Regions from separate parts of the Metabacillus sp. KJ11-3 genome, predicted to be linked through region 1. Evidence: riboswitches for the same ligand, from Rfam matches in the RefSeq annotation. Region 1 holds a riboswitch; each other region holds the start of a gene.

The links. A riboswitch is a leader RNA that binds a small molecule or an ion and turns the genes downstream of it on or off. The one in region 1 is predicted to bind S-adenosylmethionine.
Region 2: it holds a riboswitch for S-adenosylmethionine, as region 1 does, so the genes downstream of both, metE (5-methyltetrahydropteroyltriglutamate--homocysteine S-methyltransferase) here and mtnW (2,3-diketo-5-methylthiopentyl-1-phosphate enolase) in region 1, are expected to answer to the same signal.
Region 3: it holds a riboswitch for S-adenosylmethionine, as region 1 does, so the genes downstream of both, AC0L8O_RS17835 (methionine biosynthesis PLP-dependent protein) here and mtnW (2,3-diketo-5-methylthiopentyl-1-phosphate enolase) in region 1, are expected to answer to the same signal.
Region 4: it holds a riboswitch for S-adenosylmethionine, as region 1 does, so the genes downstream of both, AC0L8O_RS08685 (5-methyltetrahydropteroyltriglutamate--homocysteine S-methyltransferase) here and mtnW (2,3-diketo-5-methylthiopentyl-1-phosphate enolase) in region 1, are expected to answer to the same signal.

What each region holds. Positions count from the first base shown of each region.
Region 1 covers NZ_CM147865.1:2,787,098-2,795,106, reverse strand. The annotation lists gene AC0L8O_RS14225 (carbon-nitrogen family hydrolase) at 1-554, opposite strand, end outside; gene AC0L8O_RS14220 (aminotransferase class I/II-fold pyridoxal phosphate-dependent enzyme) at 657-1,832, shown strand; SAM riboswitch class I at 1,893-2,004, shown strand; gene mtnW (2,3-diketo-5-methylthiopentyl-1-phosphate enolase) at 2,216-3,457, shown strand; gene AC0L8O_RS14210 (2-hydroxy-3-keto-5-methylthiopentenyl-1-phosphate phosphatase) at 3,454-4,116, shown strand; gene AC0L8O_RS14205 (methylthioribulose 1-phosphate dehydratase) at 4,113-4,733, shown strand; gene AC0L8O_RS14200 (1,2-dihydroxy-3-keto-5-methylthiopentene dioxygenase) at 4,778-5,320, shown strand; gene abc-f (ribosomal protection-like ABC-F family protein) at 5,341-7,044, opposite strand; gene cbpA (cyclic di-AMP binding protein CbpA) at 7,422-8,009, shown strand, end outside.
Region 2 covers NZ_CM147865.1:2,368,704-2,376,712, forward strand. The annotation lists gene AC0L8O_RS12070 (pentapeptide repeat-containing protein) at 1-554, opposite strand, end outside; gene AC0L8O_RS12075 (ribose-phosphate diphosphokinase) at 736-1,689, opposite strand; gene metE (5-methyltetrahydropteroyltriglutamate--homocysteine S-methyltransferase) at 1,964-4,261, opposite strand; cobalamin riboswitch at 4,418-4,605, opposite strand; SAM riboswitch class I at 4,687-4,799, opposite strand; gene melA (alpha-galactosidase) at 4,957-6,468, opposite strand; gene AC0L8O_RS12090 (helix-turn-helix domain-containing protein) at 6,621-7,520, opposite strand; gene AC0L8O_RS12095 (NAD(P)-dependent alcohol dehydrogenase) at 7,561-8,009, opposite strand, start outside.
Region 3 covers NZ_CM147865.1:3,588,281-3,596,289, forward strand. The annotation lists gene AC0L8O_RS17815 (hypothetical protein) at 1-314, shown strand, start outside; gene AC0L8O_RS17820 (IS3 family transposase) at 304-1,242, opposite strand; gene AC0L8O_RS17825 (HTH domain-containing protein) at 1,185-1,643, opposite strand; gene metC (cystathionine beta-lyase) at 1,793-2,980, opposite strand; gene AC0L8O_RS17835 (methionine biosynthesis PLP-dependent protein) at 2,967-4,091, opposite strand; SAM riboswitch class I at 4,447-4,586, opposite strand; gene AC0L8O_RS17840 (hypothetical protein) at 4,716-5,000, opposite strand; partial or broken gene AC0L8O_RS17845 (esterase family protein) at 5,169-5,893, shown strand; gene AC0L8O_RS17850 (YjcG family protein) at 5,978-6,496, shown strand; gene AC0L8O_RS17855 (GNAT family N-acetyltransferase) at 6,497-6,931, shown strand; gene AC0L8O_RS17860 (DUF3231 family protein) at 6,950-7,963, opposite strand.
Region 4 covers NZ_CM147865.1:1,640,171-1,648,179, reverse strand. The annotation lists gene AC0L8O_RS08695 (BH0509 family protein) at 1-147, shown strand; gene ltrA (group II intron reverse transcriptase/maturase) at 246-1,520, opposite strand; gene AC0L8O_RS08685 (5-methyltetrahydropteroyltriglutamate--homocysteine S-methyltransferase) at 2,062-3,165, opposite strand; SAM riboswitch class I at 3,282-3,384, opposite strand; partial or broken gene AC0L8O_RS08680 (MFS transporter) at 3,502-4,682, opposite strand; gene gnd (phosphogluconate dehydrogenase (NAD(+)-dependent, decarboxylating)) at 5,076-5,969, opposite strand; gene zwf (glucose-6-phosphate dehydrogenase) at 6,032-7,522, opposite strand; gene AC0L8O_RS08665 (sulfite exporter TauE/SafE family protein) at 7,675-8,009, opposite strand, start outside.

The DNA.
Region 1 (8,009 bases):
AGCAGCGTTTTCCAATGGTGAAGACGAGGCATTGGCCACTCTGCTACAACGAATAATACCTCTGCTCCCATTGTGGTATGCGCACGAATCCATTCTGGAAAACGAATATCATAACAAATGACTCCAGCACCTTTCATGCCGTCAAGGTCGAATAGTCCTTTTTCCTTTCCAGCAGTAAGGTAGTGATGTTCATTCATAAGCTTAAATAGATGAAGTTTGCTATATTCATGGATAAGCTGCCCATTATTATCCACAATGAACATCGTATTTGTAACATGCTTGTCACTCTTTTTTGCGATGGATCCACCGATGATGTGTATGGTATATTTTTTTGCAAGCTTTTGCAAAAATGAGCATGTTTTTTCTCCATTTTCATCAGAGATTTCATCTAAGCGAGTTAGATCATATCCAGTTGTCCATAGCTCTGGTAGAACGACGATTGTTGAATCTTCTTGTTGAACAGCTTGTGCAATCTTTTCTTCTACTTGTTGATAATTAAAGTCTGGATCACCGAATTTAATGTCTAATTGAATACATGTAATGATAGATTTCATTTTGTTCACACTTTCATTATAAAATTTTTACTTTACAAGTTGTTACTAACAATATATGATTTGTGACTAGAATTTCAAGAATTTTTTGAGTAGGTGCTAAAAATGAAAATATATAAGCAATCAGAATTATTAACTTCATTACCAACGCAGTTTTTTGCAAGTCTTGTTGAAAAAGTTAACGATATTATGGAACAAGGACATGATGTGATTAATTTAGGGCAGGGAAATCCTGATCAGCCAACACCGGCACATATCGTAGAAGCGATGGAAAAGGCAGTGCAGAATCCTAATTACCACAAGTATTCTCCGTTTCGGGGTCAGACCTTCTTAAAGGAAGCCGTCTCTCTTTTTTACAAGAGAGAGTATGGAGTGGATGTTGATCCGCAATCAGAGGTGGCCATTCTTTTTGGAGGAAAAGCAGGGTTAGTTGAGGTTCCTCAATGTCTTCTCAATCCGGGGGATGTTGTGCTTGTACCAGATCCAGGTTATCCTGATTACTGGTCAGGTGTAGAATTAGCTCGGGCAAAAATGGAAGTAATGCCTTTGTTGGAGGAAAATAAGTTTTTACCGGATTATAAAAGTTTGCCAAAAGATGTCGTAAAACAAGCAAAATTAATGTTCATTAACTATCCGAATAATCCCACTGGAGCAACAGCATCAGCAGAATTTTTCGAAGAGACTGTTCAGTTTGCAGATGACCATAATATTTGTGTTGTTCATGATTTTGCATATGGTGCGATTGGCTTTGATGGGAAAAAACCGAAAAGTTTCCTACAAACAAAGGGTGCGAAAGAAGTTGGAATTGAAATATACACATTTTCTAAAACATTTAATATGGCCGGTTGGAGGGTTGGATTTGCAGTAGGTAACCCATCTGTTATTGAGGCGATAAACTTGCTGCAGGACCATATGTATGTAAGTGTATTTAGTGCAATCCAAGAAGCGGCTGCACATGCTTTATTAAGTCCGCAAACATGTGTAGAAGAATTAAATGAATTATATGAGTCTAGACGAAATGCATTAATAGAAGCATGCCTTGATATCGGGTGGAAAGTAACCGCACCAGCTGGATCGTTTTTTGCATGGCTACCTGTACCAAAACAATTTGAATCTTCTCAAGAATTTTCGGATTTTTTGCTTGAGAATGCCCATGTTGTTGTAGCACCAGGTGTTGGATTTGGAGAGTATGGTGAAGGGTATGTGAGGGTTGGTTTACTTACATCTGAAGAAAGATTAAAAGAAGCAGTTGAGAGAATAAAGAAATTAAATATTTTCTAATCTTGACAGATTATATTTTGTTCTGTCATAATCTTATTAATTTAATATATTGAACGTTCGTTCTTATCAAGAGCAGGTGGAGGGACTGGCCCGATGAAGCCCGGCAACCGACTTAAACATTACAATGTTAAGCACGGTGCTAATTCTTGCAGCATAAGCTGATAGATAAGGGAAATTGCTTTATACATTTGTACGTACAAAAAGCTCCTTTGATCTATTCAAAGGGGCTTTTTTAGTATTAATTTTAAATCCGTATATGAAACGAAATGTTCAAGATTTACAGAAGGAATCAAATGGCATAGAGTAATAAAAGATGTTAAAATTAGTATGATTAATAGAAAGATTCAGATAATGTCAGATGTATTGAGAAAGTAGGGTTATCAGTGAGTGAAGTTATTGCTACATACCTTGTACACGATCCAAAAGGTAATTTAAACAAAAAAGCCGAAGGCATTGCATTGGGTTTAACGGTTGGTTCATGGACCGATCTTCCATTGCTTGAGCAAGAACAATTAAAAGCCCATAAAGGTCGTGTATTAGAAGTCAGTCAGCTTGATAGTTGTGAAAAAACAAATCAATTTTTAGGGAAACATGTTACAAAAGGAATCATCAAAATTGCTTATCCAAGCGTAAATTATAGCCATGATATACCAGCCATTTTAACAACTGTTTTCGGAAAATTATCTCTTGATGGGGAAGTGAAGCTTCTTGATTTAGAGTTATCTGAAGAGGTGAAGAAAGCATTTCCAGGTCCAAAATTCGGTATACCTGGGATCCGTGACTTGGTAGGAGTTTATGATCGACCACTACTAATGAGTATCTTCAAGGGTGTCATTGGTAGAGATCTTGTTTACTTAAAAGACCAATTGAAGCAGCAAATATTGGGTGGAGTTGATTTAGTAAAGGATGATGAAATCCTCTTTGAGAATCCTTTAACACCTTTTGATGCTAGAATTGCAGCTGGTAAAGAAGTATTACAACAAGTATTTGAAGAAACAGGACGTAAAGCATTATACGCGGTAAACTTAACAGGAAAAACATTTGAGCTGAGAGACAAAGCGAAAAGGGCCACTGAGCTCGGAGCCAGCGTGTTGCTTTTTAATGTGTTTGCATATGGTTTGGATGTAATGCAAAGTTTAGTGGAAGATCCGGAAATTAATATACCGATTATGGCACATCCGGCTGTTAGTGGTGCTTCAACAGCATCAAGTTTGTATGGGTTTTCCAGCTCTTTACTATTAGGAAAACTAGTTAGAATGTCTGGTGCTGATTTCTCTTTATTTCCATCTCCATATGGAAGTGTTGCTTTAGATCGAAATGAAGCGCTCGGAATTGCGGAATACTGTTTGAAACAAGAAGGGCTAAAGCAAGCATTCCCGGTTCCGTCTGCAGGTATTCACCCAGGATTAGTCCCCTTATTAGTGAACGATTTTGGAATCAATTCTGTGATTAATGCCGGTGGCGGTGTACACGGACATCCAAATGGAACAATTGGTGGGGGACAAGCCTTCCGAGCAGCGATAGATGCTGCCCTTTCAGGTAGTTCCTTAAAGCAAGCTGCCGAAACAAGTGAGAACCTTAAGCTTGCCATTGATCTTTGGGGTGCAAAAGAGGTAAGCAAATGAGTGACACAGTAATTATTTGTGACTTTGACGGGACAATCACTGAGACAGACAACATTATAGCTATTATGAAAAAGTTCGCTCCACCTGAATGGAATGCTCTTAAAGAAGGGGTTTTATCCCAGGAAATCTCCATAAAAGAAGGAGTAGGCAAGATGTTTCAATTACTTCCTTCTTCATCAAAGGCGCAAATTGTGGATTATATCCTTAATCATGCTGAAATCCGATCAGGCTTTAGTGAGTTCGTTCAATATACAATCGATAAAAATATTCCACTTTATATTGTCAGTGGAGGAATTGACTTTTTTGTTTATCCTCTTCTTCACGGATTAGTTCAAGAAGATCAAATTTATTGTAATGTGGCTAATTTTTCTCATGAAAAAATAGTAATTGAATGGCCAAACAGCTGTGATGATTTATGTGCAAATGAATGTGGATGCTGTAAGCCGTCTCTTATTCGTCAGCTTACAAATGAGAATCAGAAGAAGATCGTAATAGGTGACTCAATAACAGATTTACAGGCTGCAAAATTGGCGGACTTTGTGATTGCCAGGGATCTGTTATTAAAAAAATGTATAGATTTAGAGTTACCACATCAGTCCTTTACTACATTTTATGAAGTGGTGAACATTTTGGATCAGTTTGAGGAGGTGAGTGTGTGAGTTTACTAGAACAACGCTGGGATGAACTAGCTGATATAAAAAGAGTGCTAGCTAAGAGAGAGTGGTTCCCGGGAACAAGTGGTAACTTGGCTATAAAAGTGAATAGTGATCCTATTTCGTTTCTTGTTACGGCAAGTGGAAAGGATAAAACAAAGGAAACGAGCGAAGACTTTTTGCTTGTAGATAGCACCGGTCAGCCGGTCCATGACACTCACTTAAAGCCATCAGCTGAAACGCTGTTACATGTTGAAATATTTAATAACACGGATGCTGGCTGCAGCCTTCATGTCCATACAGTCGATAACAATGTCATTTCCGAACTGTATGGTGATAATGAAAAGATCACGTTTAAAGGTCAGGAAATTATAAAAGCTTATGGTTTGTGGGATGAAGATGCAGAGTTTACGATTCCAATCATTTATAATCATGCTCACATTCCTACATTAGCAAAAGAGTTTAGTGAATATGTTAAAGGTGATGCAGGTGCAGTCCTTATTCGTAATCATGGTATTACTGTATGGGGAAGGGATGCATTAGAAGCGAAAAAATTCTTAGAAGCTAGTGAATTTTTGTTTTCCTATCATCTTAAATTGATGGCTTTGAAAGCAGTGCGCTAAAAATGAATGTTATATAACAATTTAATATATTGGAGGAGAAAAGAATGGCAGTTATTAAAGTAAGAAACACAAAAGAAGTTATAGAAGGTCAAGAGAAGGTTTCTTCATTTCTAGAAAAACAAGGTGTTTTATATGAGCATTGGGATATGAGCAAACTTCCATCACATTTAGTTGAAAAATTCGTTCTAAATGATGAAGAAAAATCAGAAATATTAACAACTTATAAAGCGGAAATTGAAGATTTAGCTGAAAGAAGAGGATACAAGACTTGGGATATCGTGGCATTATCAGATGCGACACCAAACCTAGAAGAGCTATTAAAGAAGTTTGAAAATGTTCATACACATACTGAGGATGAGGTTCGTGCAATTACTGCGGGGCATGGGATTTTTATTATCAAAGGTGACGAGCAAACAGGATATTTTGATGTAGAGTTGGAAGCGGGAGATGTTATATCTGTACCAGAAGGAAATCCTCATTTCTTTACATTAATGGAAGATCGTCAAGTTGTAGCTGTTCGTTTATTTATTGAAACTGAGGGATGGGTGGCACATCCTTTTAAGGAAGAGCAAGAATTAACTAAATAAGACGAAAAAAAGCGGAGATTTTATTTCTCCGCTTTTTTTAATAAGTGTTGTTTTTTCTTTGTTAACTTTAGAAATTCTTGATCTAATATTGCATATTTTTCAGAATCCGGTGTTAATAAGCTAAGCTCACCAAGTACCGCAGAAATTTCTGTGTTCACTCTCAATAATTCTTCTTCTATTTCCTTTTGGCTAGAAGAAATAGATTTTTGAGGTGTAGTTCGTTTCTTCTCATACTCTTCAATCGACATTTCTATACGTTTAATTTTTTTATCCTCGAAAACTAACAGTTTATCACAAACATGTTGTAAAAAATAGATATCATGAGAAACGATAAGAATGGTTCCGGAAAAATCTTTTAATGTTTTTTCTAATTGATTTCGGCATGCTAAATCTAAATGATTTGTCGGTTCATCCAGGATTAAGAGGTCGTATTCATTAACTAGCATGTTTGTTAATTTAATTCTTGTCCGCTCTCCCAGACTTAAAGTTCCAACTCGTTGACTCAGTTTTTCTGCGTCCATTCCCATATTTGCCAGAGTTGTTCTGGCTTTAAGTAGTTGTGTCCGGTCTGAGATCTGTAATGCTTCTAAACCTGTTTGCGAGATATCCATATCTGCAACATCCTGACTTAAACTTGCGATGTTAAGTGAGGAGCTAATAGTTAAATTACCTGATGTGATTGTTTCTTTTCCCCTTAACATATTTATTAATGTTGTTTTCCCTGAACCATTTGGTCCATAAATACCAATTTTTTCTCCATGCTTAATATAAAAATGACTTTGCTGAAACAACATTCTTGTTTGATACTTTTTCATAAGGTCTTTTGCCTCAATGATACGGTTTCCTCTTTTTTCGTTTGCTTTAAATTGAAATGCAATGTTTTTCTCTTCAGAAGGTTTTTCAACCTTATTTTTTTCTAATTCACTTTTTAGTCTTTTCATTTTTGACTTCATTGCACGATCTATTTTCTTCGCTTTCACACCATGGAATTCTTTCATTCCTTCTTGATCACGCATTGTACGGTGAGCTTTTCCTGCCCAATGTTGTAATTGCTCCATTTGAGCTTCAACTCTTGCGATATCCTTTTGCTGGCTATGATAGTGATGGAATTGAACGTCTCTGCGTTTCTTTTTCTCATTAAAGTAAGAAGTGTAATTTCCTTCATAAGTTGTAAGATGTCCGTTCTCCAGGTCAAAAATATGACCAACAGTTTGATCTAAAAAGTAACGATCATGAGAAATGACAACGATAGCTCCTTTGAAGGTTTTAAGTTGTTCGATTAACCAATTAATTCCTTGAAAATCCAGATGGTTCGTAGGTTCGTCAAGTAAAAGGATATGTGGATGACATGACCAAACTTCAGCTAAAGCAATTTTAAGTTTTTCACCCCCACTTAAATGTGAGAGGCGGTCATGATCCCACGATTGGTATTTTGAAAGTCCTAATTCACTTGTCTTTTCTAGAAATTCACTAGAAGGATGTAACATTTCTGCTGATTGAAAATCGACGGATTGCTTTAAATAACCAATTTTAAGTGAGGGAGCTTTTACGATTGTGCCGCTATCAGGCTCTATTCTGCCGTAAATCAAGTTGGCAAGTGTTGATTTTCCTGCACCATTTATACCAACTAACCCAATTCGATCTTGGTTTTTTATTTCAAAGGAAACATCGTTTAAAATCTGTAGATCACCAAAATGTTTGTGAATATTCCGTACTGTAAGCATAAAAAAACCTCCCTAGCCCTAGAGAGATCATTCTTTTAAAAATACATATGCATATGAAAAAAGGCTTCTGATATGGAAGAACATATCAAAAAGTTTCATAAGGGATGTATAATGTTGAAGAATGCAGACTAATCCAATTTCTCTAGGTAATATTAAGATTCAATAAATAAATGAATAATAATAGCCTGAAAAAAAGATTAGAACTTCATTGTCTCAACATTCACCCTTTCCGTTTTTATTACTATTATTATATGTAACAGGAAAAGAAAATGCAACACCATATCATATACATGGAAAACGGATATTTTCAAATGCCCTTTACTATTAAGTAGGGCTATGATAAGTTTTTATCAATTACACTTCAAGGGGGCTGTGTTATGAAAGTTCGCTATCATTATGTGAACAAAGCTGAAGTTAAATATTGTGAAAGTCAATGGACTGTCAAGGAAGCATATGAATATTTAAAGGAAGCAGGGTATAGGTCAATACCCGTTTTAAAGGATGATGGGAAAACATTTGTTGGTTTCATCTATAAAGTCCATTTATTGGAGCATTTTGTTGAACATAATGGAAAGGAAACAGATCAAATTGAGCCATTCATTAAAAATCAAGATGCATACATATTTGAAGACGATTCTTTCTTTAAAACATTTTTATCCATTCGCCGGTTGCCTTTCCTAGCTGTCATCAATGAACAAAATGAATTTTCCGGTATTATTACTCATTCAAATATCATGGATGTATTAGAAGATTCTTTCGGAATGAAAACCGGGGGAGTTCTTTTAACAGTTGGTACGAAGGAGCATAAAGGTGCAATAAAGGATTTAGTAACTGCTGTAAAAGATATTAATATCGAAGGTTTGTTAACATTAGATAATGGTGATGAGTATATTAGAAGGATCATTTTAAATTTATCTGGAGATTTATCTGATCAAAAACTTCAAAAAGTCGTGAAGAAATTAGAA
Region 2 (8,009 bases), 420 kb from region 1:
AGAAAAGCTCCCCTTAAATTTTCTCCTCTAAGATTTGCTCCCCTTAAATTTGAGCCCATCAGTTCGATTCCTTTTTTCAATTTCACCTTTTGTTTTTGACCATTCTTTCCTTTTGTACGCACAAATTCACTCGTACTAATTAATACTTCATTAACAAATGCTCTATGTTGTAATAGATCTATTTTTAATATAGACTTCGGATTTAAATAGGTGAGGTGTTCAGTCTGTTCTGTTGCTTGATGTATATCTTTATGTATTTCTCTTGCTTCTTTTCTATTTAGAGCTTCATATAAGTAACGAAGCATTTCATGAAGTTGTTGCATGATGGGGAAGACCTCAAACATTTCTTTTGCAATCTCTTTTTTGCTTCTCCAATCATTCCCACTATATGTTACTTGTGAAACCTTTTGACCTGCCCCAAAACATTCATACACAGTACAACCGCGAAATCCATTACTTCTTAAGTTCTTATGAATGCTACACCGATAATCCGACTGAAGGTTACCACATGGTATCCCACTGTCCTTATCATAGGCAAAATCTGCAGATTTCATATAAGGCAAAGCTACACAACACAAGCCAAAGCAATTTTCACAATCTGCACTTAGGTCTTTTAACTCTGTTGCTTTTATACTCAAAACTTCCACTTCCTTATAACTTTCTACTGGGAAATTTCAACAATAAGAATAACCGGAGTATGCTTACCAGCTCCGGTTAATTCTTCATTAAACATTATTATTGCACTAACTCGTCCACTGATTGCTTTTCATAAATTCGTTTGATCGCTTCACTAATTAATGGCGCGACTGATAACTCTACTAATTTGTCAATACGCTTTTCTTCCGGAATTGTAATTGAGTCGGTTATAACCAATTCCTTTATTTTAGAACTTTGGATTCGTTCAATTGCAGGGCCGGATAAAACCGGATGTGTACAACATGCATACACTTCTTTTGCCCCATGCTCTACTAGTGCATTTGCGGCTAATGTTATGGTACCGGCTGTGTCGATAATATCATCAATTAAGATTGCTGTTTTCCCTTCAATATGGCCAACGATATTCATGACCTCTACAACATTTGGTCTTGGACGTCTTTTGTCAATTATCGCAATTGGAGCTTTCAAACGATCTGCTAATTTACGAGCTCTTGTAACACCGCCGTGGTCTGGTGACACAATGACAATATCTTCTAAGTTCTTATTTATAAAGTATTCCCCTAAGATTGGAACACCTAATAGATGGTCTATTGGAATATCAAAGAAGCCCTGAATCTGGGGGGCGTGTAAATCAAGAGCAATCACCCGAGTAGAGCCTGCTCTTTGGAGTAGATTTGCCACTAGCTTTGCAGTAATTGGCTCCCTTGCCCTAGCTTTACGGTCCTGTCTGGCATATCCGTAGTATGGAATAACCAAATTGATTGTTTTTGCAGATGCACGCTTTAAAGCATCTACCATAATTAATAATTCCATTAAATGTTCATTTACAGGATTGCTAATCGATTGGATGATGTACACCTCATCTCCACGAATACTTTCCTCAATGTTAATTTGAATTTCTCCATCACTAAAACGAGTAACAGAACTCTTCCCTAATTCAATCCCAAGAATTTCGGCAATCTTCTTCGCTAACTTGGGATCAGAGTTAAGCGAAAATAGTTTTAAATTAGAATCTGCATAACGACTAGGCATGGTAAAGTGAAAACCTCCAGTTGGACTTATAATTTGTGGCCATGTTATTGATAAGTATTGATTTTTATCATTATTAAATGAAACGGAAATCAACAGGAAATTTAAACAAGCCTCAAAATGAGTAATTTACATACCTATTTTACACTATTCGGTTTGTATTCAACAGAGACTTCACTATAATTCTTTTATTTTTTGTGAACTCTTTTTCATAAAGTAGTCAATGGTCATAAAAAACACGGGACCTAATGAGATCCCGCATTGTTTACGTTATTTATTAACTATTGTTTACAAGCAGCTTTTCTCTCGTGTACTTGGCTGCTTCTACCATTACTTTTAACGCTGCAACCGTTTCTTCTTTTCCGCGTGTCTTTAATCCACAATCAGGATTGATCCAGAACAATTTTGGATCCAACACTTGAAGTGCCCGATCAATATTTCTTAAAAGCTCCTCAACTTTTGGAACACGTGGACTATGAATATCATATACACCCAGTCCAATCCCTTTATTATATGTCGTTTCTTCAAAAGCTTGGATTAATTCTCCGTGACTTCTTGAAGTTTCAATAGAAATAACATCTGCATCAAGTTCATCAATGGTTGTAATAATATTTTTAAAATCTGAATAACACATATGTGTATGAATTTGGGTCTCATCTTGAACTGATGTTGTTGCAAGCTTAAATGCATATACTGCTTCATTAAGGTAACGATCCCAATTTTCACGTTTTAAAGGTAAACCTTCTCTAATTGCCGGTTCATCAACTTGAATCATTCGGATTCCGTTTTTCTCAAGGCTATCAACCTCTTTTCTCAGTGCCAGAGCAATTTGATTTGCCACATCGAAACGGGAAATATCATCACGAACAAATGACCAATTTAATATAGTTATCGGGCCAGTCAGCATTCCTTTAACAGGTTTTGCTGTTAGTGATTGAGCGAATACCGTTTCCTTTACCGTCATCGATTCCTTCAAATCAACATCACCATAGATAAGTGGCGGTTTCACACATCGTGATCCATATGATTGAACCCATCCAAACTTTGTAAATTGGAATCCTAGTAGTTTTTCTCCAAAATATTCAACCATATCTGTACGTTCGAATTCTCCATGAACAAAAACGTCCAGACCTAATTCCTCTTGAATATCTATCCATTTTTTAATTTCTGCTTTTATATATTCCTCATATTCCGCATCGGTTAACTCGCCTTTACGCCATTTTAAACGTTGATTTCTTACTTCTTTTGTTTGGGGAAAGCTTCCGATCGTTGTCGTAGGAAGCATTGGTAACTCAAAGGTTTTAGCCTGTAATTCTTGGCGTATCAAAAAATCCGCTCTCCGACCTACATCATATACATGAATGTTTTTTATCGCATCTTGTACATCCGAATTGTTTCTAAATGAAGAATGGTTTAAAGATTGAATAGATGCAGTACACTCTTTCAGTTGTACTTGTACAGATTCAATGCCATTATTCAGCGCTTTAGTTAAGACAATAACTTCATTTATTTTCTCATCAGCAAAGGATAGGGCATTTTTGAGAACCACATCAATTACTTCTTCACTTTTGACCGTTACTGGTACATGTAACAAACTTGATGATGGTTGGACGATTAAACGGTCGTTTGAAACAAACTCTGATATTTCTGTCAAAAGTGAAAGTTGCTCTTCGAGATTACAACGCCAAATGTTACGGCCATTGACTACACCAGCTGCTAACACTTTATCACTAGGAAAACCAAAGCTTTTTAAAGCTTTAAGGTGATGGCCGCTATCGTGGACAAAATCAAGTCCTATACCATGTACTGGTAATGAACAAATTTCTTTAAAATATTCAATATGATCAAAATACGTTTGTAAAATTACGTGAACATTTGGTGCTGCTTCATGTAACTGCTGATAGACTTCACGGAGCAGTTCAACCTCTTCATAAGTAATATTTGTCGCTACTATTGGTTCATCCATTTGAACCAACTGGACACCTTCTGTTTGTAATTGCTGCAGGATTTCAGCATAAAGCGGGACAAATCTCTCTACTAAATCGCGAAACTCAGACTTTTTGTATCCTTTAGATAGCTTTACAAAAGTCACTGGACCTAAAATGACTGGTTTTCCTTCAATATTTAACTTTTGTTTTGCTTCTTTATAAAATGCAAGTGGACGGTTTTCCACAAGTTTAGGTTCAGCATTATTTAACTCTGGAACAATATAGTGATAATTTGTGTTAAACCATTTTGTCATTTCACAAGCAACTGCACCTTTATTACCCCTTGCCATATCAAAATATGTTTCTAAAGAAACTGCGCCAGTCGTGTAATCAAATCGCTCGGGAACAAGACCAAACATTACAGCTGTATCAAGAACATGATCATAAAAGCTGAAATCTCCTATCGGTATTAAATCAATGCCTTGCTCTTTTTGTTTTTTTAGATGTTGTAGGCGGATCTCTTCCATTCGGTTTAAAAATGTGTCTTTATCAAGATTCCCTGCCCAGTATTGTTCAAGCACCTTTTTCCATTCACGTTTTTCACCAATACGAGGATATCCTAAGTTCGAGCTTTGTATTTGACTCATTGTATTCATGCACTCCTATCATTTCTATTTTTGCCCCAAACAAAAAATCTCCCTTTTCAAATTAGAAAAGAGAGATTCATACGCATAGCTAACTAGAGTTGAGACATTCCGGATTTCTCAACACGTATTCCTCACTCCTCCCTATACATCCGTAGGTACAAGCGCATATAACAGGCAGGTCTCCTGACTTAGGTTCATGGCTTCTTATCCCTTCCCATTTCATATGAAATAGTGGTTAATAATAAGTTGCTCCCCATTACAGTGGCGGGACCGTGCCGGATTTTCACCGAACTTCCCTTTTAAGCTGTGATAGATTTCACAGCACCTGTTACATTTGATATGTAATTTTTCAGACGATTTCTTCTTCCAGTATCTAAATGACCTCTCTATTTAAAATAGAGAGGTCTTCATTTCAATGAAATCCCCTCTTATTTGTCAAAGCCATACACTTTGCAGGAATTAGCACCTTTTCAACGAATGAAAGTTGAATGGTTGCCGGGCTTCATCGGGCCAGTCCCTCCGCCACTCTGAATAAGAGTATTTTGATAATTAATGATATTTTGAATTTAATAGCATATTAGCACGAGAAAGGTAAAGCTGTCAAAAAGTTTTTCATTATTTCACCAATTCAAATTAATTTTTCAAGTAAATAATAGAGTCATGAGCACTTTTACTTTTCGTTTAATTTCTTGAAGTCATAATTCCCCAACAGATGATTGCCGTTCTTTTGCCTTATCTGCAGCACTTGCATTTTTCGTTGCTTCTTCTTTATTTTCCGCCATTTCTTCGACTGTTTTAGTTTTTAATCGAGCAGCACCTTTATAATTTTTCGTTGGGATAAGTTGTTCTGTTTCAAGACGATATTTTGCCTCTGAAATTGCTTTTGAATATTGTGGTAACCATTTTTCCTGTGCAACTAATAGTTCATCTGTCATTTGCCATATTTCTTTCGGATTACATACCGCTCCTACTAATGGGTCCATCATCATCGCTTGACGCAGTAGAAAGTCATCTCCCTTAACAGCTGCTTCCACTGCTAATCGTTGAACAGAAATACTCACATTACATACAGCAGCACAGCCAAGCGGAAGGTCACCTACATGTGGCATATTGACCCCATTACGATCCACATATCCGGGAGCTTCAATTATGGCATCATCAGGAAGATTTGTGATCACCCCATTATTCACTACATTAAAATGTCCTCGATATACTCTTCCTGTTTCAAGTCCCTCAATAATATACGAACCATGTTCCTCACTGCGGTTCTCGGGTTTATATGTAAGAGATGGTTCCTTCATCCAATTTGGGAAATCTGTCTCAAACCAATTCCTTCCCTCTGTGCACACACGCAAATAACCACCTGTTTCACCATTTATCCATGAGCCTAAATCTATCCATTCCTTAATCTCATCCGTGCGTTTTCGATACCATGGGACATATTCACTTAAATGCCCATTTGATTCTGTGGAGTAATAGCCAAATCTCCTTAACATATCAATTCTGACTTTTTCTGTTTTACGAAACTCAGGATGTTCCTCAAATGCTTCTAAAAGATTTCCTGTTACATCTTCTCCCTTATGTTTCACACTAATGTACCATGTTTGATGATTGATCCCTGCACAAATAATGTCGATTTCTTCTTTTTTATAGCCTAACACTTCTGCAATTTGCCTATGCCCGCCTTGTACTCCATGACAAAGTCCAATTGTTTTCACACCGCCATATACATTACAAGCCCAAGTAATCATAGCCATTGGATTTGCATAGTTTAAAAGAATACAATTCTTCTCTGCTACTTCTTTAATATCCTTACAAATCTCCAACATTTCTGCAATTCCGCGTTGACCATACATAATCCCACCAGCACACAATGTATCACCAACACACTGATCGATCCCATACTTAAGTGGGATATCAATATCCAGTCCAAAGGCCTCAAGTCCACCGATCCTTACAACCGAAAAAATATATCTTGCGCCTCTTAAAGCTTCCTTGCGATTAGTTGTAGCATGAATCTTTATATCAAATCCATTTTCATCAATATCGCGTTGACACAGTTCTGTTACCATTTGAAGGTTTGAAGGATTAATATCTGTAAAAGATACTTCAATATCTTGAAATTCAGATACAGATAACAAATCACGTAAAAGTCCTCTAGTAAACCCTATACTTCCTGCGCCGATAAAAGAAATTTTAAATGACATATAAAGAAAGCACTCCTTTTCCTTTTGTTATGATTATTTTAACAACAAAGGATTGAATACGTTTCCAATATTGTAACTTTCTCAAAGGTTTTCATGTCAAAAATCCTAACTTTTATAATATAAAAATAGGATGACCAATGGTCATCCCAAATTCAGTGATTCACTTTGTGAATAGACTTTTTTACTAATTTTCTGTATTCATTTGGAGTTTGACCTGTATATTTTTTAAATAACATACTAAAGTATTGACGACTATTTACACCAACATAATGTGTAATTTCAATTACAGGTATCTCTGTTTCTTTTAACAACATTTTTGCTTTTTGGATTCTAAGCCTGGTTAAATAGTCCAAAATCGTACACTTCATTTGTTGTTTAAAAATACGGTGGAGATAACCTGAATGAAGGCTCACCGCTATGGCAACATCTTTGATTTGGATATCACGATCATAATTTTGATGAAGGTAATCAACCGCTTGTTTTACATAAACATTTGATTGCTGACTTAAGTCATATTGATTATTTTCATCCTTGTCAATGATCATTCTCGATAGCTGAATCAAAAGCTGACTAAATAATAAATAGACCATCGGGTCCTGTATAGATCTTTCGTTATCAAGTTCCAAAACCAAAGTCTTTAAAGAACGATAAATCTCATCCGGGTCCTTAAAAATAACATATGGTCTTTTTAAAGCTAAAAAACGTTTTAAACTAATGGAATGGTCGGTTAATTCCTTTATCGATGGAAAACTTCCCTCTTTTGATACAAAAGTGAATTCAATGTTTAACATTCGACACGGGCTACCTTCTTCAACAAGTAAACGATGGGGAACATTTGCATCAAGGAGAATCACATCCCCCTTTTTCATCTGAATCGTTTCTTGCTCAGCCTCTACTACACATTGACCGTTTATCACATACATAATCTCAACTTCTTTATGAGTATGAAAATCCATATGATGAAAATCCCACTGTTTAAAATAATAAGCATTTACTCTTGGATAATAGTGATTTGTGAGTAATTCATGCTGATAAAGACTAAAATTACCCATAGGTCCTCCATATTCGAATCATACTTATTTATGTAGCTTACTATTCTATTAAACCATTTGGATACACAATAACTTTTAAACTTTCTTTTTTATTAAGTCTAGCACGTTCCATTGCTTCTTTCGTCTCATCAAGAGTATATCGATCGGTAATTAAGCTATCCAAATTATAGTTTTGCGATGTTAAAAACTCAATTCCTTGATTATACGTATTTGCATATCTAAAGATTCCATAAATATCTAATTCATAATCTGCTATAAGTGGTACATTTAATGGAATTTCATCTTGTGGCGGTAACCCAACAATTGCTAATTTACCACCTCTTTTTAATGATTTTAATGCTGTTTGAAGCGCTTTAGGATTACCTGCAGTTTCAAAGCAAACGTCAACACCTTTTCCAGCAGTGATAGTCGAGATTTCTTCATTTGGATCCTGCTCCAAAACGTTTATAACATGCGTAGCACCTAGCTTTTTGGCGGCATTCAATCGAT
Region 3 (8,009 bases), 800 kb from region 1:
TGGATGACTCAAAATGGCAGTGGTTTTATGTACAGATGTCGGAACCTGTTACCTTTGTTACTGACATGGCTTATCTTTTCTACGTACTAAAATGGATCCTAAAGTATGATTTTGACGATTTATCCTATGCTGTGTATTTTCAAGATATTATGGATCCCGAAAGTAATCCTCAATCACTAATCAAAGATGAGTGGTTACCCGTTCTACGGAATCGATACGGGCAGCGCTTGAAGAAAGAATTATACGAAATCCATTATAGCTTGAATGAAGAATCGGACAATGACGTCAATGTCGATGATTCTGTCATATTTTAAGTGGATATTCACCTGTTTTCAGATATTCTGCATATTGGTTAGGGGAGAGCTTTGCTAGTTTCCATTGATACCGGTCATTATTATAATAATCTATGTAGTTATCAATCTCCTGACGGAGATCTGTATAACTACCACAGTTTTTCAAATTGATTTCATCCTTCATATGCCCAAAAAATGATTCCTGCGGTGCGTTGTCCCAGCAGTTACCACGTCGGGACATGGATTGCCTAAGTTCCTTATCTTTTAACAGTTGGCGGAAAGAGATGCTTGTATAATGACATCCTTGGTCAGAATGGACAATGGCATCAGTTTCTAAGCTATCACCGTGGTTTTCTAGTAGGATTTTGATTGTTTCTAATACAAAATCGACTTCAAGTGACTCACTTGGAACGTACGCCAGCACCTGTTTCGTGAAGGCATCCTTTATGACGGAAAGATAAGCCTTACGGCCATTATTGTAATAAAGATATGTTATATCTGTAAGGAATATTTTCCCGGCACCATGCTTTTCAAATTCCCGATTTACTATATTTTCTGATATGGTATCTGTCTTCAATGCTTTAGCCATTCTTCTGTAGGGGTTTGCTTTTCTGATTGGACAAAACAAATTGAACTTTTTCATTAGGCGGCTGATTTTCTTTTGATTCATCCTTAAGCCCATATGCAGAAGGCGCATATATATACCGCGTCTACCTTTGTCATATCCACGAAATCGATAAGCTTCCAAAATTAATTCAAAATCCTTTTTATCCTGCTCATCTTTATTTCTGCGTTTATCTGCGGACTTAAGCCAGTTGTAATAACCACTTCTAGACACACCTGCCATTTCACAAAGCCAATTGATATTAAGCTCATTATTATCTCTCAGAGTCATTTCTTCGATGAGTCTGAATTTTTCTTCTGGCGTTGCTTCTGGTTTTCCTTCCATTCTGCCTGTCTGTCTAGAAATTCTGTTTTTTTTAGAAATTCATTCTCTTGTTTTAGGTACCTTATTTGATGTTCCAAACGTTTTATTCGATCCGTATTTGATAATTCCTTAATGGAATGACGACCAGAATTTTTACCTCTCATGTCTTGATAGCCATCTATTCGTTCTGCATAATCTTTAACTCTTTGAACTAGACTGTCCTTTCTTCTTTTCCCTAAAAGAGTAGGATCAATTTCCATATCACGCAGAATAGCCGATGGTCCTTTTCCAGATTGGTATTCCTGATAAAATCGTTCTTTAAATTCTTTTGTGTAAGATATACTTGAATCACTTACTTTTTCGATGAAAGGATTGGACAGTAGCTGTTTTTGTTGTTCTTCTGAAAATTTGTTTTTCCCCATTTTACACCCTCACCTATTTGAATAATTAAAATATAACAAAAAAAAGACCCTGCAAAACAGAGTCAGTAAAAAATTCAAGGACAAGCCTCTTTTTTAAAACTGTCTATTTTATAGGGTCCATTTTACAAAAAGTTAGCTCTCTTCTTAACTTATGCATTCACATTTTCCTTCTTCTTCACAGTCGGAAGCTTCTCCAATGCTGCATCAAAATCCTTAATTAAGTCATCCACCTTTTCTAACCCTACACTTAATCGAAGCAATCCATCAGAAATCCCACGTTTTTCACGTTCAGCTGGCGGCATTGCTGCATGCGACATTTTTGCCGGATAGGAAAGAATTGATTCAACCGCTCCTAAGCTTACAGCGAAAACAGGAAGCTCAACATTCTCCACCAACGTTCTTACTGCATCTCCATCCGCTAGTTTAAATGATAAAACCGCACCAGGTCCGTCTGCTTGATATCGCTGTGTATCATGTCCCGGATGAAAGCTTAAGCCCGGGTAGTATACTTCAACCACCTTTGGATGGTCAGCTAAAAACTCAGCGATCTTTAATGCGGAAGCTTGTGATTGCTGCAATCTTACATGCAATGTTTTTAACCCTCTAAGAACTAACCATGCATCCTGCACACCAAGAACTGCTCCGAATGCATTTTGTAGTTTATATAAGCGATCCCCAAGCTCAGGGTCTTTTACAACCGCAAGTCCTGCAAGTACATCACTATGACCTGCTAAAAACTTCGTTGCACTATGAAGCACAACATCCACACCAAGCTCTAATGGTCTTTGAAGTTCTGGTGTCAAAAACGTATTATCTAAAAAGGTTAAACAATTATTGGCTTTTGCTAAATTCACAATACCTTGAATGTCCGTTACCTTTAACAACGGATTTGAAGGTGTTTCCATATAGATCACTTTCGTATTTGGTCTAATTTCAGATGCAACCTGATGAAGATCTGTCATATCAACAAATGTATGCTCAATTCCAAAACGAGTTAATACATCTGTAATAATCCGAAATGTCCCGCCATATACATCCTCGGTGACCAATACGTGATCACCTTGCGATAATAATAAGAATGCTGTTGAAATAGCAGCCATTCCTGAAGAAAATGCCAACCCTCTTGATCCACCCTCTAATTCTGCGATAGCTTGTTCCAAAGCTTCGCGTGTCGGATTTCCTGAACGGGCATAATCATACTTCCCAAACTCATCAATATTAAATTGATGAAAGGTGGAAGAATGGTGAATAGGCACACTTACCGATCCTGTGCTATGATCCACCTTTGATTCATTATGAAGTAGTTTTGTTTGAAATGACCAATTATGATTGCTCAACTGCTACAGCTCCCTTCATTGCTTTAAATGCTTGTGTAAGATCTTCTATAATATCTTCCGCATGCTCAACACCTACTGAAAAACGCAATAACTTGTTACAGACACCATTTGCAATGCGAATTTCTTCAGGTATGTCCATATGTGTTTGGGTAGCCGGGTACGTAATGAAACTTTCAATACCACCTAAACTTTCTGCAAAACAAATGGTTTTCAAGTTTTTAAGGAATGGATTTACCCATGCTTCATCCTGCAAACGGAAAGAAAGCATTCCACCTTTTCCCGGATAAAGAACATCGAGTACATCAGGATGCTCCTCTAAAAATTGTGCAACCTGCTGAGCATTTTGCTGGTGCTGTCTCATACGAAGAGATAATGTTTTCATCCCTCTCATTAATAACCATGAATCGAATGGAGATAACACCGCTCCGATCGCATTTTGGTGCTGAAAAAACTCATCACTCAGTTCCTGCCCTTTGGTTACAACTAAACCGGCAAGTACATCATTATGTCCGCCTAAATATTTTGTTGCACTGTGAATCACAATATCAGCACCAACTAATATTGGTGTTTGAAGAACAGGAGTATAGAAGGTATTATCCACAATCACTAAGATCTCATGTTTTTTTGCAATTGCTGCTAATTCCTTTATATCTGTTTCCTGCATTAATGGATTTGTTGGTGTTTCAATAAATAGTGCTTTTGTTTTTTCATTGATTAACTTTTCTGTTTCCGCTGGATTTGTGAAATCATCGTATTGAAAAGATAGTCCGTACTTTCTCCACTCTCTTTCAAATAATCGATATGTTCCACCATATAAATCAGATGAGACGATTAGTTCATCTCCACTTTGAAATAAAGCCATGATCGTTTGGATGGCAGCCATTCCCGAGCTGAAAGCAAATCCCCGATCACCATGCTCTAAGTCAGCAATTGCCTGCTCTACAAGCAATCTGGTTGGATTTCCTGTACGTATATAATCAAACCCTGTTGATTCTCCAATCCCTGCATGACGATATGCTGTAGAAAAATAAACTGGAGGGTTTACAGTACCTGTTACATTTTCACTTCTGTTACCAATTTGGGCTAATTTCGTTTCAATTCGTTTGCTCATGTTTGTCACTCCTAAAGTTTGAATTAATCATTATGGACATGAGAGAAAGCGTTCCTTATCTTCTAAGGCAAAATAAAAAGTCTTCCCCGTTAAGAAGAAGACTGTGTTGTTTTGAGTGCGCTTCTTCTTATCTCTCAAGCATAAAGCTGGTGTGGCTTGCTGGATTTAGCACCTTGGCACTCGTGGAAGATCTTTCGTAAAATCTGTTAGCTTAATATTTACTTATGAACTTAGAACCTACTTAATTTGTTTAAGTGGGTTTTTAGAAGCACGCAATGCTTGCGGCTTGCGATGCAAGCCAGCGACAGATGATGAAAAATGCTTCGAACAAACAAAATCGCTTTGTTCGCTTCATTTTTCATCATCTGTCGGTGCTTTTAAAAACCAACATAGGTATATTCTAAGAAAATAAATATCAATCACCAGATCTTCACTCGTTATGAACCGGTTGCTGAGGCTTCATAGGGCCAGTCCCTCTGCCTCTCTTGATAAGAAATATATGAAATTGTTTGGTTTACTTTTTTTACTACTTTACATGATTCGAGTTTAGAATGCAATACAATTATTGTAATAGTTTGATTTGTATAATTATTCGAACGTAAAAAGCCGACGTTTTGTCGGCTTCTACTTAGATTTCGATTTTTCATTAAAATAATTAACAGAGTACATAGATCCTTCTGCAACCATTGAATTATCTTCTATATCATAAGGATCGGGATGTCCGGCTTTTTCCATAACTGGTTCTTTCCTAGATAAAAGGATTTTTGCTTTATTTTTTATACGCTGAATTCCATAATTCATTTTATCTTTTCGTTTCTCATCTTTTAATAAATAAGAAGTAACACCTATTGTCGATAGCGCAACACCGGATAAAACCACTGTCCTCTTTGATAAGGCTTGTTTTTTCATTGTGATTCTCCTTTCACTCTTTTTTAATAGGTTTACCATGTACATTCCCTTGTCCCATTTTTTCAAACCTTTTTTCTCTATCTTTCTATTTGCATTTTTAAGGATGAATCCACTCAGGCGTGTTAAAATAGAAAATGGTTTCAAACATATACATTAAGGAGGGAAATGATGAGTAAACAAACAGGTATTATAAAGGAGCGTTCCTTTTTTTCAGCATCTTTAGAGGAAGAAGTAACATTGCTTATTTATCTTCCGGAAAATTTTTCTCCTTTATATAAGTATAGTTTGTTAATTGCACAGGATGGTCAGGATTATTTCAAGCTGGGCCGGGTTGGCAGACAACTCGAAGCACTCATGAAAGAAGAAGAAATTGAGAATGTTATTGTTGTAGGAATTCCATACAAAGATGTCGATGACCGCCGAGATAAATATCATCCTGATGGAGTTAAGGTTAAGCAGTATATACGTTTTCTTGCACATGAGCTTGTTCCATATTTGGATGAAGAATTTCCAACCTACCAAATTGGCTACGGCCGTGCTCTTATCGGGGATTCTTTAGGGGCATCCGTTTCCTTGCTGACAGGCTTAATGTATCCAAATATTTTTGGTAAACTTATTTTGCAATCCCCATTTGTTAATGATGGTGTATTGGAAGCAGTTGAAAACTTTACTTCATCTACCCGTCCAATTGTTTATCATCAAATCGGAAAGAAAGAAACAGCTGTAAAAACAACTCATGGTGAGATCCTTGATTTTGTGACACCAAACCGCAAGCTTGCAGAAGCGATTGAAAAAAAGGATTTTCATACACCTATGAAGAATTTGATGGCGATCATACATGGAAGTATTGGCAGCCTTCTTTAACGCCGATTTTCAAGCAAATATTTGAGTAATTTTCAGACACATCATACGTACATATGTTTATTTTCAAAAATTTGATATACTAACATTACAATGACTCGTTAGGAGGGAATGACATGAAATACGGAATTGCCCTTTTTCCATCTAAAAAACTACAGGATCTTGCCAATTCATATCGTAAACGATATGACACGAATTACGCTTTAGTTCCACCGCATTTAACGTTAAAAACAGCATTTGATGCAGATGATACTGAAATTAAAGCTATCGCAAAAGAGTTACGTGACATCGCTAATGCAACAAAACCTTTGCACATTTCCATTAAGAAGGTAAGCTCTTTTTCACCTGTGAATAACGTCATTTATTTAAAAGTAGACCCGACAGATGAGCTTAAAGCTCTCCATGAAAAGCTGCATACAGGATCACTGAATAGCAATCCGGAGTATGCATTTGTTCCACATATAACAATTGGTCAAAAACTATCAGACGACGAACATTCAGATGTGTTGGGAAATCTTAAAATGTTGGACATTCGTCATGAAGAGGTTATTGATCGTTTTCACCTTTTATACCAATTAGAAAACGGTACTTGGACTGTCTACGAAACATTTTTACTCGGAAAGGAAAGCGAATAATTGAACATACAACAAGTCACAACAAAAGAACAACTAGATGATGCATTTTCAGTACGATACACTGTTTTTGTAGATGAACAACAAGTTCCAGTAGAAGAAGAAATTGATCAACTTGAAGATGAGGCAACACATGTCGTGCTATATGATGACAACCAAAAGCCTGCCGGTGCAGGACGGGTGCGAGTTGTTGACGGCATAGGCAAACTTGAAAGAATCTGTGTTTTATCAACAAGCCGCAAAAACGGCGCCGGCCGAATGATTGTTGAAAAATTAGAAGAAATTGCAACACAGCAAGGTGTAAGCAAACTAAAGCTTAACGCACAAACACATGCAATTCCTTTTTATGTGAAGTTAGGCTATGAGGTTGTGTCTGATGAGTTTATGGACGCAGGTATTCCTCATGTGACGATGATCAAGGAAATAGAAAAAAGCTAACATTGGGTTAGCTTTTTTCTATTTATCCTTCTTTACAAGCTTTTTGCGATCCTTCAAACCCGGCGGCTGCTCCAGCCAATTGTTATTTATCATAATATCCGCGCCAGTTTTTGCAAAGTCTGCAATTTCTATAGATAACCTTTCATAATTTACTGCCAAATCCGCTCGTTGACTTGCTACTGCCGCTGTTGCGTAATTACCTGAACCTGCTGCACTAAGCAATGACATTTGGAACATCATTAATTTATCTGAGTAAGTTTGTGATGTCGAATCACTTACACAAACATCCGGAGAACCAGGTGCTAGGATATCACTTTCAGCCAATGTTTTCGTAAAGATTTTTACATGTTTTTTTGAAATTTCGCTTCCTCTCATCATATATTCCTGTACTTCCTTGTTTTGAGATGTCTGTCCAAAGCTTAAACATAATTTACTGCCGATTGAATTGGTTTGGATATTCATGTATAAATGAGAAATTTCAATCGCGTTTAATGGGCGTTTCTCTGAAAAAGGATTTAATCCACTAAGATATTTTTTCGTCTCCACATAATCACTGTTCTCTGGTACTTCTATGTACGGTGCTTTGACATAAAATCCTTTTTTGTCAGCAATTTCAAGTGTGGAGTTATATAATTCTGCCGCCTTTTGCAAACACTCCGTAAAGAAATGTCTTGTATCTTCTCGTACACACATTGCTAAGCAACCTGAATACCCAAGCATGGCAACCTTTGACATGTGATTAATATAGATAAGGATAAAAGTGTCGGAGTATAGTTTTTGTGCATTTGTATATAAATCTTCATTTGTAAACCCCACCGGTTCTGCATATTTATGTTTCCGAAAAAATTCTGTTAAAAAATTTAAATTATGATTTGCTATATCATAAGATTGTTGAACCCCTGCTCTTATCTCACTCTCCTCTATATCAATCAGCATATGTGATAACATTGTCTTTACCATGCTCTCATTCATATAGGTCGTCCATAGTGATGCAATTTCAGTTGAGGTAAGTTTGTTATAATCTTCAGACACGTATACCCCTCCTTCGGCCAATGAAGAATTTTTTTATATTCTTTCC
Region 4 (8,009 bases), 1.1 Mb from region 1:
ATGAGCAAAGTAGCCAGAGATTATAAAGTAAATAAATTATTGGATAAGCAAAAATTTAATGAAAAACAAATTTCTGAAATGTCAGATGCGCAAATTGAATATTACCACTGGCTCTATTTTGAGGATTCTGTTTACGATTATATGTAAATAGTAAACGATCAATAATCGAGTAGAGGGAAAATAATCTAATTATTTTCGCCCCTCTCACACCACCGTACGTACGGTTCCGTATACGGCGGTTCAATTTATATTACAGTGTGTACTTTTAGATAATGATCTAAAGCAGAGGGAAGACCCCTCTGCTTTAGTCTTTTGTTTGAGATTGCTCTTTGAACAACTTTCGATAAACCGATGTATCGATAACCTCTTCGACAGAAGGTTAATCCCTTCGCCTCTCCCTCAGGGATTCCTAATTGGATAAGCGATTTGATTCGTTTCTTCGATACCTTCCATTGCTTCCATATGATGACTCTAATTCTGGAGCGAAGCTTCTTATCTATCTCAGTCATTGCTTTTTTCATATTCGAGATTCTAAAGTAGTTAACCCACCCAAGTATGACTTGTTTTAGTTTTAAGGTTCGGTAGTCTAGCGAAACACTCCAATTTCGCTTTGTTAATTTTCGAAGCTTCCTTTGAAATTTTTGTATTGACGTTGAATGGGGTTTTACTTGGTATTTCTCATTCTTAAAATCGTAATAATATCCAAATCCTAAGAATTTCAAATCTTTTGGACGGGAGATTTTACTCTTTTCTCCATTGACTATTAACCCTAATTTATTTTCTATAAATCTCACAATTGATTCCATCACTCTATTCGCTGCTTTCTCACTCTTCACGAAGATTAGGGCATCATCAGCGTATCTCACGAATTGGAGTCCTCTACTTTCTAGCTCCTTATCAAGTTCGTTCAACATAATATTACTAAGCAGTGGGCTTAGGTTTCCTCCTTGCGGAGTTCCAACTGGTGTTTCTTCATATTTCCCATTCACCATAACTCCACTGACAAGATATTTCCTTATTAGGGAAATGACATCTCCATCATCTATTGTATTAGAGATGATCCGCATGAGTTTATCGTGATGAACTGTATCGAAAAATCTTTCAAGGTCAATATCCACAATCCAATCGTATCCATCATTTAGAAATTCCAAGCTTTTAATAATTGCCATCTCACAACTTCTTTTTGGTCTAAAGCCATAACTGAATTCACTGAATTGCTTTTCAAATATTGGACTGAGAACTTGATGAATGGCTTGTTGAACTACCCTATCCACTACTGTTGGTATTCCCAATTTGCGCATCTTACCATTTTCTTTTGGGATCTCCACTCTTAAGGCAGCTTGTGGTTGGTACTTTCTTGTTCTGATGCGCTGACGTAGCTCATCCTTGTTCTCTCTCAGATATTGTTTCAGTTCATTGACCGTTATTCCATCGACCCCACTAGCACCTTTGTTTTTATATACACGCAAGTAGGCTTCATTCATATTTTGATTACTTAGAATTTGTTCTAAAAGTTCCACACTCGTTTCTCCTTTCCTCTCACGTAGTAAGTGATAGCTCCATTTTGGTTATCCTTTGAGGTACGCTCATACTTTCACCATTAACACATTCGGAGTATGTCACTTACGCATTCGTGGTGTTGAAACACTATAAATTGTTCAGCCCTTCATGAAATTACTTCACTACTATGGCTTCTGCTGACTTCTTGCGGCTAACCTTTTTCGACTGTACCCTTTGTACATCCGCAAGATCTCCCAGGGTAAGACAACCATCTTTCCTCTTTTACTCGCCTGATCTACTTTACAAAGTTACGCACATCTTTTGGACTTTAACTTGTTTAGGAGTCTTATCCCTTTGTAAAGCCTTAGTATCAGATTTCTGTTCGTCGAGCCAAGATTTTATTCCACGCTTCCTCCAGCCCTTATCTCACGATAAGTACCTTGCGCTTCCTTAGTGGTTGGTCGATGTGTACCCCCACAGTAGACTTTCACCACCTAGATAGTTGCCATGCCTGGCACACTAAAAGAAAGCGAACATCTATGATGATGTTCGCTTTTGTGTTTATCCCCATATTTCTTTAGATATGTCAACGATATATTTTAGCTTCTCCCATTGTTCCTCTTCCGTTAGGATATTTCCATGATGTGTGGAAGCAAAACCACATTGTGGGCTGATACAGATTTGCTCTAGTGGTACATATTTTGTTGCTTCTTCCACACGTGCTTTAATGTTTTCTTTATCTTCTAACTTACCATGCTTTGAGGTAAATACACCGAGAACAACTTGTGGTCCACCATTTGGTATGTGTTCTAATGGTGCAAAATCTCCAGAACGGTCATCATCATATTCTAAGAAAAACCCGTTTACTTTTTCTTTTGCAAATAATGTTGGCGCGATTTTAGCATAACTGCCTTCAAATGCCCAGGTAGAACGATAATTTCCACGACAAAGATGCGTTGTGATAATAAGGTCTTCCGGTTTATCTTCTAATACACCATTTGCCACACGTAATGCTAAGTCAATTAATTGTTCACGGGAATAACCACTATCATTAAATGGAATTTCCGGTGCGTTTAGCCCGGCAATGTATACATCGTCAAGTTGCAGATAACGGCATCCTGCATCATAAAAAGCTTTTATAGCATCACGGTAAGTTTGGATCACATCATTTGTGTATTCTTCAATGTCTGGGTAAATATCCAGATTACGGATCCCGGCATTAAATAATTGGTTTGGACTAGGAATCGTTTGTTTTGCAACAGCTCGGTCTCCAACGATTTCCTTAAATTCAATGAACTCTTTTACATGTGGATGGTCCTGATTAAAGGAGATTTTCCCCGTTACTTGTACATCATATCTTTCGGTTTCTTCTCCATTAAATTTGAAACCATGTCCAGGTACATACCCTTCAACACCATGTAAATGTTCTAAAAAGTCTGTATGCCAAAATCTGCGGCGGAATTCTCCATCTGTTACTGCTTGCAACCCTACTTCAATTTGCTTGTCCACAATTTTTTTAATTTCTTCTGTTTCAATCGTATGTAATTGTTGAGCAGTAATTGTTCCTTCTTGAAAATCCTTTCTTGCATGATGAATTCTCTCAGGTCGCAACAAACTTCCTACGTGATCTGCTCTAAATGGCGCTTTTACTAATGTTTTTGTCATATCTATTTCTCTCCTTTTGGGGGTATTAGTACCTGTAGCATAACTTTCTGTTAACACAAAAAACCCTCTTCCAAAAATAAGAAGAGGGGTTCAGTTAGCATCATTATACCTTGCTCCTCTTATCTCTATAGCCTCACGCTACTGGAATTGGCACAGTACTTTTGAAAGTCCGCTGCCGAGGTTTCAAAGGGCCAGTCCCTCCACCTCTCTTGATAAGAAAATATCAAAATATTAAGTTATTATCCTTACTATACAGTTATTATTCATCCACTGTCAATCGTTTGAGGCGTAATTTTCCAAAATCCGACTTTTTTCTCCCTATTCTTTAACTCCCTATCAGCCTGTTTTGCTTGGAAAAGGAGACGCTTTCACTTTATGTAGACTGTTGCTTACTAACAATTGTTTTACTAAAAGATGAAACATGATCATTGATAAACAGACAGCCACAGCACTTACTATAAACAATATTTGATAGCTTGTATGTTGAGAAACCCAGCCCAACATCATGGCACCTAGGCCAATTCCCAAATCAGTCGCCGTTGTAAAAGAAGCATTTGCTACCCCGGTTCGATCTGGATGAACAAGGCGAATGGTGGCGGCTTGTAAAGCAGGTTGAGTAGCACCAAATCCAATTCCGTAAAATATTGCGGCTAAAAGAACACCAAACAATCCCTTTGAAAACCCTAAAACAGCCAGTGCGATTATTGTAATGATGAGAGCGGACCTATGACAAATGATTCTCCATATCGATCTGATAGCTTTCCGGCAATCGGTCGAAATAGAACAAGAGTGACAGCATAAACGAGAAAAAATGTTCCTGAATTTACGTTAATGGAAGCAGCAAACAATGGGACGAATGTGGTGACTCCTCCATATGCGATAAATAAAAAAAAGACGGTAATCGTGACAGGTAGAACAGATTTTTCGAAGAATTCCATTTTCCTTGAGCTTGATTGCACTTGAAAAGGCACTTTTGCTCCTAAGATTAAGAGAATGGCAATAACCGACAGACTAAAAGCGAATAGAAATAAAGAATGATAGGAAAGGTTTTCCGAAACCCAAATTCCAAACATCGGACCGATGGCCATCGCAAGTGTCATAGCCATACCAGACCAACCTAACCCTTCACCTCTGCGGCCTGATGGAATCAAATCCGTGATCGCTGTAAGAATTGAAGTTGTGGAAACGGCCCAGCTCATCCCATGTAAAATTCTCAGTCCCATCAACACAACAATTCCACCAACCCAGTTATAAAGATACATTGATATAGAAAAAAGAAGTAAACCACATAGTATAAACGGCAGTCTTCCGAACCGGTCCAGCAGACCACCTACAATTGGACGAAAAATAACCGCAGAAAGCATAAACGCGCCCATCACAAGTCCGACCTGTGATTCATTACCACCTATCTCTTTAATGAACAAAGGAAGTGTAGGATACAACATATAAAATGCGGTAAACAAAAACAGCATGCTTATCAGCATTTTGATATATGACTTCGTCCATAATCGTTCCACTTTTTTTCCTCCTTTATAGGGATTCGTTAACGGAGATTAATGTTTTTTCCTCTTTAGGGAAACGTGTTTATAGTCATTATGCAACAAATGGTAACATTCCTGATATCTCATTCCTATCAAATGTTTGCCTAATCCTCTCACACTATCTTACGGATTTCTTTAAACTACTGCACAAAATAAGTGAGATATTAATCCTTGATATGAGAGAGGAGAATGGCAAATGTCTGAACAAATGTATTTGCAACAGACTTAACTTGCCACCATCATTAAACGAAAGACAGATCAAAATGGTGTTTCCCTTACTGATATTCCTTCTTATTTCTTCACAATTCAGCCGTGAATATATCCGCATGTTTGGCCTTCCACCTAGAGAAGATATGAAGCTTTTACCATCTACTTCTTTTCTACTGCATGTCCACCAAACTCATTTCTTAAAGCTGCAACAACTTTACCAGTAAACGTATCGGTTTCAAGGGAACGGTATCTCATCATTAATGAAAGAGCAATAACAGGTGTTGCTGCCTGGAGATCTAATGCCTCCTCTACTGTCCACTTTCCTTCACCGGATGAGTGCATAATCCCTTTAATTCCATCCAACTTCGCATCTTTAGCAAAAGCGTTCTCAGTTAATTCCATTAACCACGAGCGAATAACTGACCCATTACTCCACACTCTTGCTACTTGTTCATAATCATAATCAAATTGGCTTTTTTCCAGAACCTCGAAACCTTCACCAATTGCTGCCATCATTCCATATTCAATCCCGTTGTGAACCATTTTTAAATAGTGACCACTCCCTGATTTACCTGTATACACATATCCTTTTTCAACAGATGTATCCCGGAAGATCGGTTCCACGATTTTCCATGCTTCTTGGTCTCCACCAATCATGTAGTTGGCACCATTGCGGGCACCCTCCATTCCTCCTGATGTACCAACATCAAGGTAGCTAACACCAACTTTTTTAAACTCTTCATATCTGCGCATTGACTCTTTGTAATGGGAATTTCCCGCCTCAATGACAATATCTCCGTCAGATAGCAATGGCTTTATGTCCTGAATCACTTGATCAACGACTTTATGCGGGACCATGATCCAGACAATTCTTGGGTGATCTAGTGATTGTACCAATTCATTTAAATTTGTCGTTCCATGTGCACCATATTGTTTAATTTCTTCGATTGCTTGTTCATTAATATCAAACGCAACAACCTCATGATGGTGATCAATTAAGTTTCTGCTAATATTTAGCCCCATTTTTCCTAAACCAATTAATCCAACTTTCATCAAAATCACTCCTACTGATCTAGTTTATGATCTGTACCAAAATGTTCGTCTGCTGGCACTATCTATTCTCCATTTTCAGCTATATCTTCTTTTTCGTTTTTATTGTCAATTGACCACCAAAAGAATCCGTCTTCTTCAAGTAATATGTGAGCGGCGTTTGGACCATATGATCCCGATGGGTATTCATGTAGTGGGACTACATTTTCCTTAAAAGCTTCTAGGATCGGTTGAACCAGCTGCCAAGATAATTCAACTTCTTTCCAATGAGCGAAAAAAGTAGCATCCCCTTCTAATGCATCTACTAATATGTTCTCATATGCCTCCGGAATATCCCTCTGTTCTGGAGTAAAGTCAACATGTATAGGTTCAATTGCCCCTTCTTTCAACGGATTTCGGCTATTTAACTGTAATGACACTTCACTTTCCGGGTTAATTCCGATTTCCAATAGATTAGGTTCTGTTTTTTGATTGTATTTTGTCAAAGGATTTTTAAATTCGATTACGATCCTTGTTGATTTTTCCTTCATACGTTTCCCTGTTCGAATATAAAACGGAACACCTTTCCATAAAGAATCATCAATCCAAAGGCGGGCTGCGATGTATGTATCATTTGTTGAAGACGGATCCACCCCGGGTTCCTTCTTATAACCCATTACTTGTTCACCATTTATCTCCCCTGGTCCGTATTGACCCCTAATTACTTCTTTGAATACATCCTCTTTGTTTATAGGACGTACAGCTTCCAAGACCTTTCTTTTTTCTTGACGTATGTTTTTCGCAGAGAAACCGTTTGGAAAATGCATGCTGAACATCATAAGCAATTGAAGTAAATGATTTTGAACCATATCACGAATGGCCCCTGCTTTTTCATAATACGCAGCACGCTTCTCGACTCCTACTATTTCACTTGCTGTAATTTGGACATTTGCAATATGCTCATTGTTCCAAAGAGCCTGCAAAACAGGATTCGCAAATTCCAATGTTTCCAAATTTTGAACCATTGGTTTTCCTAAGTAATGATCGATTCTGTAAATTTCTTCTTCATCAAAAACACGTGATAATTTTTCATTCAATTCTCGTGCAGAAGTTACATCATGTCCAAATGGCTTTTCAATAAGAAGTCGCTTCCACCCATTTGTTTGAACGATTTTAGATTCTTGTAGCTTTTTAACAATAACGTCAAAAAACTGAGGAGCTACCGAAAGATAAAACAGTCTGTTTTCCGGAATATGTAATTTAGTTTCTTCTGTTTTGATTAAGGATAACAACCTTTCATACTCTAAACCTTTTGTCACATCAACCTTACAATATCGAATGAAATGAAGAAAATCACTTATTTTTGGATCACTTGATGAATGATGTGAGAATGAATCGATCGATGATTTAACAAGATTGTGAAATTCAGCATCGGTATATTCAGTTATACTCGAACCTATAATTGAAAATGGGGTTGGCAACTTTTGGCTAAGAAATAATTCAAATAAAGCCGGAATGATTTTTCTTTTAGCTAAATCTCCAGTAGCTCCAAATAAGACAAATGTTGAACAATTCATTACCCGCCCTCCATAAAAACTCACCTTTTACCTTGTAGTCTGTCCAGTTTATTCCGATTTATCTAATTTACTTTTGACCACGCCAAAAAATCCTTCATGCCAGCACACAAAGGATTTTCTATTCTAATAAGTATTATTCTAATAAGTACCATTTATAAACCTTGAAAAATCAACCGAATCCCGACAACAACGAGGACAAGTCTTAAAATGACAATAACTGTTCCGTCTTTTAGGCGACGATTAATAAAAGCACCTGCTTTCGCACCAATCCAAGCTCCTGGTGCTAACACAAGAATCCATAGCCACTCAACATTCCCAAGCTGAATATGTGCAATTGATCCAACAATCGAAGACAAAAACACCATAAACATCGAAGTTGCCACCGCAATGGAGGCAGGAAATCTGAATAATAAAAGCATCGTGGGTACCATTAAGGAACCACCGCCAATTCCAAATAAACCGGACAAAACGCCAACGATAAAAGCAA